3 regions of the Tepidibacillus infernus genome follow, and region 3 is predicted to be linked to each of the others. Evidence: riboswitches for the same ligand, from Rfam matches in the RefSeq annotation. Region 3 holds a riboswitch; each other region holds the start of a gene.
What was found. A riboswitch is a leader RNA that binds a small molecule or an ion and turns the genes downstream of it on or off. The one in region 3 is predicted to bind S-adenosylmethionine.
Positions count from the first base shown of each region.

Region 1 (3,280 bases), 1.8 Mb from region 3:
CAAATCAATGGAAAAATCAAAGGAAAAATGGTTGTTCCGACTTCCTATTCCAAAGAGGAGTTAGAAAAGGAAGTTCTTTCTGATCCAAGATTAGAAGAATGGAAGGCTGGTAAAGAAGTCCGTAAAGTGATTGTCGTTCCAGGAAAACTGGTCAATATTGTTGTTAGCTAATAAATCATAAGAAAGACTACTGGACAAACCAGTAGTCTTTTTGTACAAAAAGCAGGAAATTTATGCTTTTTATCAAATATTAGGAATGTGTTTTCATTTTATTCGCATATGCTGTGAACATTTCCATTGTTACTTCTTTTCGAGAAGGAAGCTGATTCTTTAGTGCGTATCGATTCATTTCATTAGTCCATTGATTTAACTTAGTTAAATCTACATTTTTTCCTATTTTATATTCGGTTAGTAATTCATCTATAATCCGTTCACGCTGCTGATCCATTTGTTTATATACTTCGATGGCATGAACTTTTTCATTTACTTTTTTTGATATTTCCAAATGAACGCTATTCATTTTATCACCTCAACCTTTTGATTCTATTATTTTATATCAATAATTAAAAAAATGCAGTAGTAGAAAGGGGAAGAAGAATGGGAAGTCTCCCAAATATACGGTTTACAAAAAGAGAAAAAGTCTTACTCGGACTGTTGATTATTTTTTTACTTATCATCATTAGTCAATACATCTCTTATCATCAAAAACAGCCACCTACGTTTGCGGATGAACCTTTAGTTGAGTTATCCACCGAAAAAGGGGATACCCCACAAGGAGAAGTAAAGCAAACGGAAATGACAAATCCTAAGAAGATAGTAGTTGATGTGAAAGGAGCAGTAGCAAAACCAGGAATCTACCAATTAACAGAGGGGTCAAGGGTAAAAGAAGCGTTAGATCTTGCTGGAGGGACCTTAGCAAATGCAGATTTAAACCAAGTCAATTTAGCTCAAAAAATCGCAGATGAAATGGTCATTTTTGTCCCTGTTCAAGGAGAAACACTAAATGGTGTATCTTCTGGATTAGGTGTATCTTTTGAATCAAATGCTGAAACAATTTCCATCAACCAAGCAAGTGAAGAAGAGCTGATGCAATTAGATGGAATTGGTCCTGCTAAGGCAAAAGCTATTATAGAATACCGAACAAAACAAGGTAAATTTCAGACGATTGAAGATCTGATGAATGTGCCAGGAATCGGCCAAAAAACTTTTGAACAAATAAAAGAAAAAATTTCAGTGCATTAACAGAATAATGTGTTATAATATTTTACAATTACATAATAAACTCTTATCCAGAGTGGCGGAGGGACTGGCCCGAAGAAGCCCGGCAACCCCACAAGTTAATTGTGAAGGTGCTAATTCCAGCAGACGAAAGTCTGAAAGATAAGAGAATTAGGTTTTACACCTCTTTCTCTTTGAAAGAGGTTTTATTTTTTTCTAAGGAGGAATTAAAAATGACAGAATTAAGGAAAGAAGAGAAAGGACTAGCAACATTAGCAATTCATGGAGGGTATACTGCAAGTAAACACTTAGGGGCGACAAATGTTCCAATCTATCAAACGGCAGCCTACCAATTTGAGAATTCAGAGCATTCTGCTGCCCTGTTTAATATGGAACAAGAAGGTAATATTTATAGCCGAATTAGTAACCCAACAACAGATCTATTAGAACAACGTTTGGCAGCTTTAGAAGGAGGAGTAGGTGCCTTAGTTACTGCTTCTGGACAATCGGCAGCATTATTATCTATTCTTAATATTGCTGAAACTGGAGATGAAATCATTGCTTCCAAAAACTTGTATGGGGGTACCATCACCTTATTTACATATACATTACAAAGATTAGGAATTACGATTCATTTTGTAGATCAAAATGATTTAGATCAATGGCAAAAGCATGTGAATGAAAGAACGAAAGCTTTTTATATTGAGTCCATTAGTAATCCTTCTTTAGATGTTCCAGATATAGAGGAATTAGCTAATTTAGCACATCAAAATGGAGTTCCATTGATTGTGGATAATACATTTGCAACCCCTGTATTATTACGTCCATTTGATTTTGGGGCAGATCTTGTGATCCATTCCACAACCAAATATATTGGAGGGCATGGTAATACGATCGGGGGAGTTGTCGTAGATAGTGGAAAATTTCCATGGGACAATGGGAAATTTAGGCGATTAAGCGATCCAGATCCTGCCTACCATGGACTAAGCTATATAGAACATGTCGGAAAACAGGCATATATTACAAAATTGAAGGCACAATTAAATCGGGATATTGGTGCAACCATGGCACCATTTAATGCATTTCTGTTAATTCAAGGGTTAGAAACGCTTTCTCTTCGCATGGAAAGACATAGTACAAATGCGTTAGCTGTAGCAAACTTTTTATCTCAGCATCCGCAAGTTGAATGGGTGAATTATCCTGGTTTAGAGAATCATTCAACCTATACCTTAGCCAAGAAATATTTAGATCATGGGCAAGGAGGTATCCTGACCTTTGGTGTAAAAGGTGGATATGAAGCAGCAAAACGCTTCATCGATAAGGTTCAATTATTTACCCATGCTGCAAATGTAGGTGATGTTAGATCCTTAGTTATCCATCCAAGTAGTTCAACTCATCACCAGTTAACAAACGAACAAAAGATAGCTGCAGGTGTATCAGATGATTTAGTTCGAGTATCTGTTGGAATCGAAGATATTAATGACTTATTAGCTGATCTTGAACAGGCTCTAGCAGAATAATTATTGACTTATTCCTAAGAAATACAATATTGTATAGGTAAATGATAAAAAGGGGAGCTTTCCATGAGTCTTTTAACAACAAATGAACAAATCAAAGAACTGATTCAAGAAACAAAACGTATCGCAATTGTAGGATTATCCAATAAACCTGATCGTGATAGCTATAGAGTGGCTGAGTATTTATTAAATCATGGTTTTGAGATTATTCCAGTCAATCCAACCATCGATGAAGTATTAGGAGTAAAAGCTGTTGCCTCCTTAAAAGAAATTAAAGGGACAGTCGATATGGTTGATGTATTCCGTCGTGCTGATCAAGTCATGCCTGTTGTAGAAGAGGCGATTGAAATCGGAGCAAAATCAATTTGGTTCCAATTAGGTGTGGTTAATGAAAAAGCGGCCAAGGAAGCTTCTGATAAAGGTTTAAAAGTGGTTATGGATCGCTGTATAAAGATTGAACATGGAAGATTATTCTTTTAAAGGAATGAAGTTTAGGATGGGAAAAGAAAAAGAGCAAAAAGATCAGCATTACCGTAAAAGCTGGG
Region 1 covers NZ_JBLWFI010000001.1:446,502-449,781, forward strand. The annotation lists gene leuS (leucine--tRNA ligase) at 1-171, shown strand, start outside; gene TEPIDINF_RS02220 (DUF2533 family protein) at 251-520, opposite strand; gene TEPIDINF_RS02225 (helix-hairpin-helix domain-containing protein) at 598-1,242, shown strand; SAM riboswitch class I at 1,283-1,387, shown strand; gene TEPIDINF_RS02230 (O-acetylhomoserine aminocarboxypropyltransferase/cysteine synthase family protein) at 1,452-2,738, shown strand; gene TEPIDINF_RS02235 (CoA-binding protein) at 2,802-3,215, shown strand; gene TEPIDINF_RS02240 (deoxycytidylate deaminase) at 3,232-3,280, shown strand, end outside.
Region 1: it holds a riboswitch for S-adenosylmethionine, as region 3 does, so the genes downstream of both, TEPIDINF_RS02230 (O-acetylhomoserine aminocarboxypropyltransferase/cysteine synthase family protein) here and metX (homoserine O-acetyltransferase MetX) in region 3, are expected to answer to the same signal.

Region 2 (3,280 bases), 560 kb from region 3:
TTCCTTGCTTTTCTAATAAAGGTTTAACGACTTCCAAGATCTCTGCATGTGGTACAGCTGTAGCACCCACTTTTAAAGTCACTTCTTGTTGTTGTCCACCATTTTCACTTGCACCTTGCTGTTCATTAGTTGAACCTGAACCACAAGCGGCTAAAGTTAAACTTAATACTGCAATTAAAAATAAAGCTAAAAACTTTTTCATTTTAAAAAGCCCCCTTATATAATTTTATTTTTTATCTAAAACTTTGGAGAGATAATCTCCAAAACTTTGAACGATTTGAACAAGAATTAAAATAACGGCTGTGGTAACCAGCATAACTGGCATGTTATATCGTTGGTACCCATAGCGGATTGCCATATCACCTAGGCCACCACCACCTACAACACCTGCCATAGCTGAGTAACCAATTAAAGTAACCAAAGTTACTGTAATTCCAGATACAATGGAAGGTAAACTTTCAGGCAAATAGACTTTTCTTATGATTTGCCAGTTACTAGCCCCCATGGATATCGCTGCTTCAACCACTCCCCGGTTCACTTCTCGCAAAGAAGTTTCAACCAAGCGAGCGAAGAAAGGAGCAGCACCGATAATTAAAGGTACAGATGCAGCAGTAGGACCAATACTGATTCCTACAATAAATCTTGTAAAGGGAATCAATAAGACAATCAAAATAATAAAAGGTATCGATCGAAAGATATTAACGATTGCAGCAATCACTTTATTGATTGTCCCATCTTGTAATATTTGGCCTTTGTCGGTTAAAACAAGTAAAATGCCTAACGGCGTTCCTAAGATAACGGTAAATAGTCCAGATAATCCAACCATATACAAGGTTTCCAAAGTGGCTTGCCATAGCTGTAGCCATTCTCTATCCGTTAACACTTTGAACCACCTCCACTTCTACCTGGCAAGACTCTAAGAATTTAATTGATTCTTTTAGTTTTGCTTCAGAAGTTTGAACTTGAATATAAAGTGAGCCATAAGAAGCACCTTGAACATATTGGATATTTCCCTCTAAAATATTGACTTCAATTCCCAAGGTTTGCACCCATTTACTAATAATCGGTTGACTAGCTGTTTCACCAACAAATGTACATTTTAAAATAAAACTATCTTTGTCTAATGGCAAATGCTCAATCGTCTCTTTTGTCCTTTGATGTTCGGTAACTTGTTTTACAAATTCTTTCGTTATTTCTTGTTTCGGATGAGTAAAAACCTCTAGAACAGGACCTTCTTCAACAATTTCCCCACCATCGATCACAGCAACTCGCTGACAAATCTTTTGAATGACATGCATTTCGTGAGTAATTAAAATGATAGTAATTCCCATTCTTTTATTGATCTCTTGTAGCAATTCTAATATAGAATCGGTCGTCTTCGGGTCTAGTGCTGATGTGGCTTCATCACTTAAAAGTACTTTTGGGTTATTCGCCAAAGCTCTTGCAATACCTACCCGTTGCTTTTGTCCACCACTCAACTCAGAAGGATATGCATTGGCTCGCTCGGTCAACCCAACCAAATCGATCAATTCTTTTACCCTCTGATCGATCTCCTTTTTAGGAACCCCTGCGATTTCGAGTGGGAAGGCAATATTTTCTGCAACTGTTCTTGACCAGAGTAAGTTAAAGTGCTGAAAAATCATCCCGATTCCTTGGCGGGCTTTGCGTAGTTCTTCTGGTCGTAATTGATCCATCCTTTGCTCATCGATCCAAACTTCACCTTCTGTTGGACGCTCCAACATATTGATTAAACGGATTAAAGTACTTTTCCCTGCTCCGCTATAACCGATAATGCCATATATTGCCCCTGATTGAATATCCAAGTTAATCTCTTTTAATGCAACCACTTCTTGAGTTTTGGACTTAAATATTTTTTTTACTTTATGAAGTTTTATCATCTATTCACCAACTTCTACTTTCTTCTCAATAAGAAAAGCCCCTTCTGAAAGCATCAGAAAGGACCAGATTATTCGTACAAGTTCCTTCCCTCATCTTTCAGAACAAATTTGTTCTGCAGGAATTGGCACCTTACCATGTACAAAATACATGTTGGTTGCCGGGTTTCATTGGGCCAGTCCCTCCACCTCTCTGGATAAGGAGATATCCATTTATTCACTTTAAACCATTTACGCATTTCAATGCATTAAACACTATACGAATATTAACATCTGCTACAAGCCTATGTCAATTGTTTTTTATTGTTAATTTTCTCCAAACTATAACTAAATTGCATTTGTCTTTTTTGAACGCCTAGAAATAAAATCAATTTTTTTCGCTAATAAATATAGGCTTTTTGTGGAGTTGGATTTGATGGTAATTTTGCTGGTACTTATCATTTGGCGATAACAATGGATGGTTAGTTTTGTAGGTTCATATTTTACAGAATGAATCGCTTTAGCTGGTAAATCAATATAAGCATATTTAGGTTCTAAAAAGCCAATAAATATGCTTTTGCTGTATACGATGATATCCATTTCTGCCAAAAACCGCTGGTAGTCTGTCATCATTTCTTTAATCTTCCCCTGATACAAGATAAAATCAAAGCCATCCGTTTGTAGGGGAATGACATTAGACTGTTTCTTTTCTACGGTTTTTGGTTTTTCAATATAAAAGTAATACCCTAAAACAAGGAGGAGGAGCACAAAAAAAGAGGTGATAAACGAAGTTGCTAAACTCATTGTTTTCTCTCCTTTCATGGGTTTTATCTAGTTATTTCTACCTTGCCCGTTATAATCATCCCTTATTCTGTTCTAACATTGCCATTATTTGTTGAAAAGTAATAGCTAATTTTTGAAAAATAGCGTATATTTAAAGAAAATAAACAGGTAAATACGAATAATATAACAAAAGGAATAGGATAAAAGATCAACTGAGGATAAAGGGAGCGAATGAAAATGAAATTTGTTTGCCCTTTGTGTAATAAAAAAATTAACGATTTTGCTGGTCGCTGTGAAAAATTGATTGAATGGTTTTCAAACCTTGATGGAAAAGGATTATGGAGAATTCGTTATCTCAATCACTATGAATATCAATTCTTAACAGATGAGGATTTTGTGTCTTTACAATCTAAAGAAATGGTGATTCTAGATGAAGCGAATCATTGGCAGGAATTTGACCCCAAGACGCTTTCAGGAGTTAACTCTGTTGGTCAACGCACCTCTATTTTTAGTTAAATTGTCATAAGGAAGAAAAAAGCCACCATTTTAGGCGGCTTAATTTTTATAATTTGCATTTTTAAAAACAATTTTAATGTAATTATCTAATACTTCCTTTGTACTTA
Region 2 covers NZ_JBLWFI010000001.1:1,722,548-1,725,827, forward strand. The annotation lists gene TEPIDINF_RS08650 (MetQ/NlpA family ABC transporter substrate-binding protein) at 1-202, opposite strand, end outside; gene TEPIDINF_RS08655 (methionine ABC transporter permease) at 227-883, opposite strand; gene TEPIDINF_RS08660 (methionine ABC transporter ATP-binding protein) at 870-1,898, opposite strand; SAM riboswitch class I at 1,986-2,099, opposite strand; gene TEPIDINF_RS08665 (hypothetical protein) at 2,223-2,678, opposite strand; gene TEPIDINF_RS08670 (hypothetical protein) at 2,895-3,173, shown strand; gene TEPIDINF_RS08675 (hypothetical protein) at 3,256-3,280, opposite strand, start outside.
Region 2: it holds a riboswitch for S-adenosylmethionine, as region 3 does, so the genes downstream of both, TEPIDINF_RS08660 (methionine ABC transporter ATP-binding protein) here and metX (homoserine O-acetyltransferase MetX) in region 3, are expected to answer to the same signal.

Region 3 (3,280 bases):
AAAGTGATGCAACTAGTTTCATTCGTAAGCCTAGTTCTTCAACAAGAGCCAATTGTTCCAGCGTAACCTCCGAGACACCAATCTTTTTCACTGAAGTCCAGTTTGGTCGTTCAGGAAAGATGATGTCACTTAAAACCATTAATTTATAAAAAGTATCCCAGCCCTCAATATCATTTGTAGGATCTGCTTCTGCAAAACCTGCAGCTTGTGCTTCCTTTAACGCCTGTTTGAAGGAAATTCGTTTTTTCCTCATTTGACTCAGAATATAATTCGAAGTCCCGTTTATAATCCCTTGGATTTTTGTAATTTGATTCACTTGAAGCAATTGTTTAATCGTCCGAATAATAGGAATTCCACCAGCTACACTAGCTTCAAAGGCTAACATTACCCCATATTGTTTCGCGATTTCCTTTAATTCAGCTCCATTAAATGCCATTAATTCTTTATTTGCTGTAATCACATGACAACCTTTTGAGAGTGCCTGAATGATATATTGATAGGCAGGATCTCTTCCCCCTATCATTTCAATGACTACGTCTAATTTAGGTAATTGTAAAATATCCTGATAATTCGTTGTAACGAGAATAGAATCCCTCATCTCCAAAACTCGTTTCTTCTCTATATCCTGAATCAAAATCGCAACGACTTCAACAGACTTGCCTAAGATATGTTGTAATTGTTTTTGATGGGAAATGATCGTTTGATATACACCAGTTCCCACCGTACCCAAACCTAGTAAGGCTACCTTAATCGATTCCATATAAACCCTCCTTTACAATCGATCCCCATTTATCAAATTCGACTAAAAAACCATCATGGCCATAAATCGTATCGATCTCATAAAAATTTGCATGACCTCCTAATTGACGATAGGCCTCTGTTAGCTCCTTTAAACTTTCTGGCGGATAAAGCAAATCCCCTTTATAGGCAATTGCGATCATAGGGACTTTTAATAATTTCAAGGCTTCTTTCCATCCTCCACGGCCACGACCGATGTCATGACTATCCATCGCCTTAAGTAAATATAGATAGCTATTGGCATCAAAACGTTTTGTTAATTTATCTCCTTGATAACTAAGATAAGATTCTATTTCAAACGTAATTTCATCGTGGGAATTCCCCCACTCATTACGAAGGCTCCTCTGAAAACGTTGATTATACAACTCTTGTGAACGATAAGTAATCATTCCTAACATACGTGCAAGACTTAATCCATGATCAGGTTTATCTTCCAATGGATAATTTCCATGATTCCATTTAGGGTCATAAATAATAGCAAAGCGGGACATAGCATTAAAAGCGATGGCATAGTCACTTAAATAAGAAGTCGCAGCAAGGGGAAATAGCTTATCCATAAAGGTAGGGTAAAGAATTCCCCATTCCAAAACTTGCATTCCACCTAATGACCCTCCAATCACTGCATGCACATGATCAATACCCATTTTCCTTAATGCTTTGTATTGAGCATGAACCATATCCCTGATGGTAACAAAGGGAAATGAAGCACGATAAATCTCTTTATTGTCAGGGTTTATACTTAAAGGACCTGTTGTACCATTACATCCACCAATCACGTTTGTCGTAATCACTTGATACTCATTCGTATCAATCCATTGATAGGGGCCAATCATCCCAGACCACCAACCAGATGTCCCATCATTTCCATAAGCAAATTGATTTCCTGTCAAACCATGACACACTAATATAACAGGTGCACCAATGGAGCCTACCCTCTCATAAGCTATATGAGCTTGTGGTAAAATCGTTCCAGATTCAAGCATTAAATCTCCAATTTCTATTTTTCCATACTCATAATGAAGATTGATCTCTGCCACCGCCATCCTTACTCCTCCTCTTCATCCATTCAAATCCCCTAAAAAAGTAAAATCCCCTTCCTAAGAAGAGGGATTAAAAAACCATCTCTTCAAGAAGAGATGGTGATCGCCGCTCTTCTTATCTATCAGAACATGAATGTTCTGCAGGAATTGGCACCGCGTTTTATTTAAACCGGTTGCCGGGCTTCATAGGGCCAGTCCCTCCGCCTCTCTGGATAAGAATTTCCTTTATTAAATTAAATGATTAATACAAGAATACAATGCATTAAAACAGATTGTCAAGGGATTTTTTTTAAATGATTCCTTTGTTTTAATCACCTATTCTGCACAGGTTAAATATATTGTTATGGAAGCCTATATATGCGGGGTGAATCAATGGCTGTAATAAAAGCTAATTCAAAAGACGTGAAACTGTTGGCTAGATTAATGAGGGCTGAAGCTGAAGGTGAAGGGAAGCTTGGCATGCTAATGGTCGGTAATGTTGGAGTTAACCGTGTACGTGCTAGTTGTTTAGACTTTAAAAACATTCGGACAGTTAAGCAGATGGTTTTTCAATCTCCTGGTGGATTTGAAGCGGTTCAAAAATCTTATTTCTATCAAAGAGCCAGAACACAGGATATCCACCTAGCAAGAAAAGTGATTAGAGGTAATAAATACCATCCAGCCACTCGAGCATTATGGTTTTTTGAACCACTAGGTCCGTGCCCAAGAACATGGTATAACCAACCCAATGCGGGGCGCTATAAAGACCATTGTTTTTTTCACCCTACTTACAGTAATTGCCCTTCCGTTTACCGAACTTATTAAAGAGGAGTTGAATTTCGATGTATCCTTACAATCCATACTATTATGATTCATATTTAATCAATCCCTATGATATGAATATGCCCGATTACATGCAACCAATGGTACCACAACAACCAATGGTACCAATTCCACCATCACCTGAAACAGGAATCGATGTGCCTGGTCTTTTACCAGCAGAACAATCTTATATTGAAAATATTTTAAGACTTAATTTGGGAAAAATTGCAACGATTTATATGACTTTTGAAAACAATAAAGAATGGAATGCCAAAGTATTTAAAGGTAGTGTGGAAGCTGCAGGTCGCGATCATATTATTATTAGCGATCCACAAACTGGAAGACGTTATCTTTTATTGATGGTTAATCTTGATTATATCACTTTCGATGAAGAACTAAACTATGTTCCTCCAACTGTCAGATTATAGCCTTTTAAAACAGAAGGGACACCTTTAACGTGTTCCTTTTATTTTTGCATCGGCTCTAGTTCTCTTGCAATTTCTTCTTTCTCTTTTTTGGATAAGATAAGGCTAACCATTGAACTTCCATTTATTATAAAAAACAAGCCCCATATCGCTACAGGGCTCATGTGCTCAAAATTTGTTTTTACTGTAATTTGGCTAACACTTCTTGCTCTACAT
Region 3 covers NZ_JBLWFI010000001.1:2,279,891-2,283,170, forward strand. The annotation lists gene TEPIDINF_RS11395 (homoserine dehydrogenase) at 1-760, opposite strand, end outside; gene metX (homoserine O-acetyltransferase MetX) at 747-1,841, opposite strand; SAM riboswitch class I at 1,951-2,057, opposite strand; gene TEPIDINF_RS11405 (cell wall hydrolase) at 2,211-2,642, shown strand; gene gerQ (spore coat protein GerQ) at 2,660-3,067, shown strand; gene ptsP (phosphoenolpyruvate--protein phosphotransferase) at 3,246-3,280, opposite strand, start outside.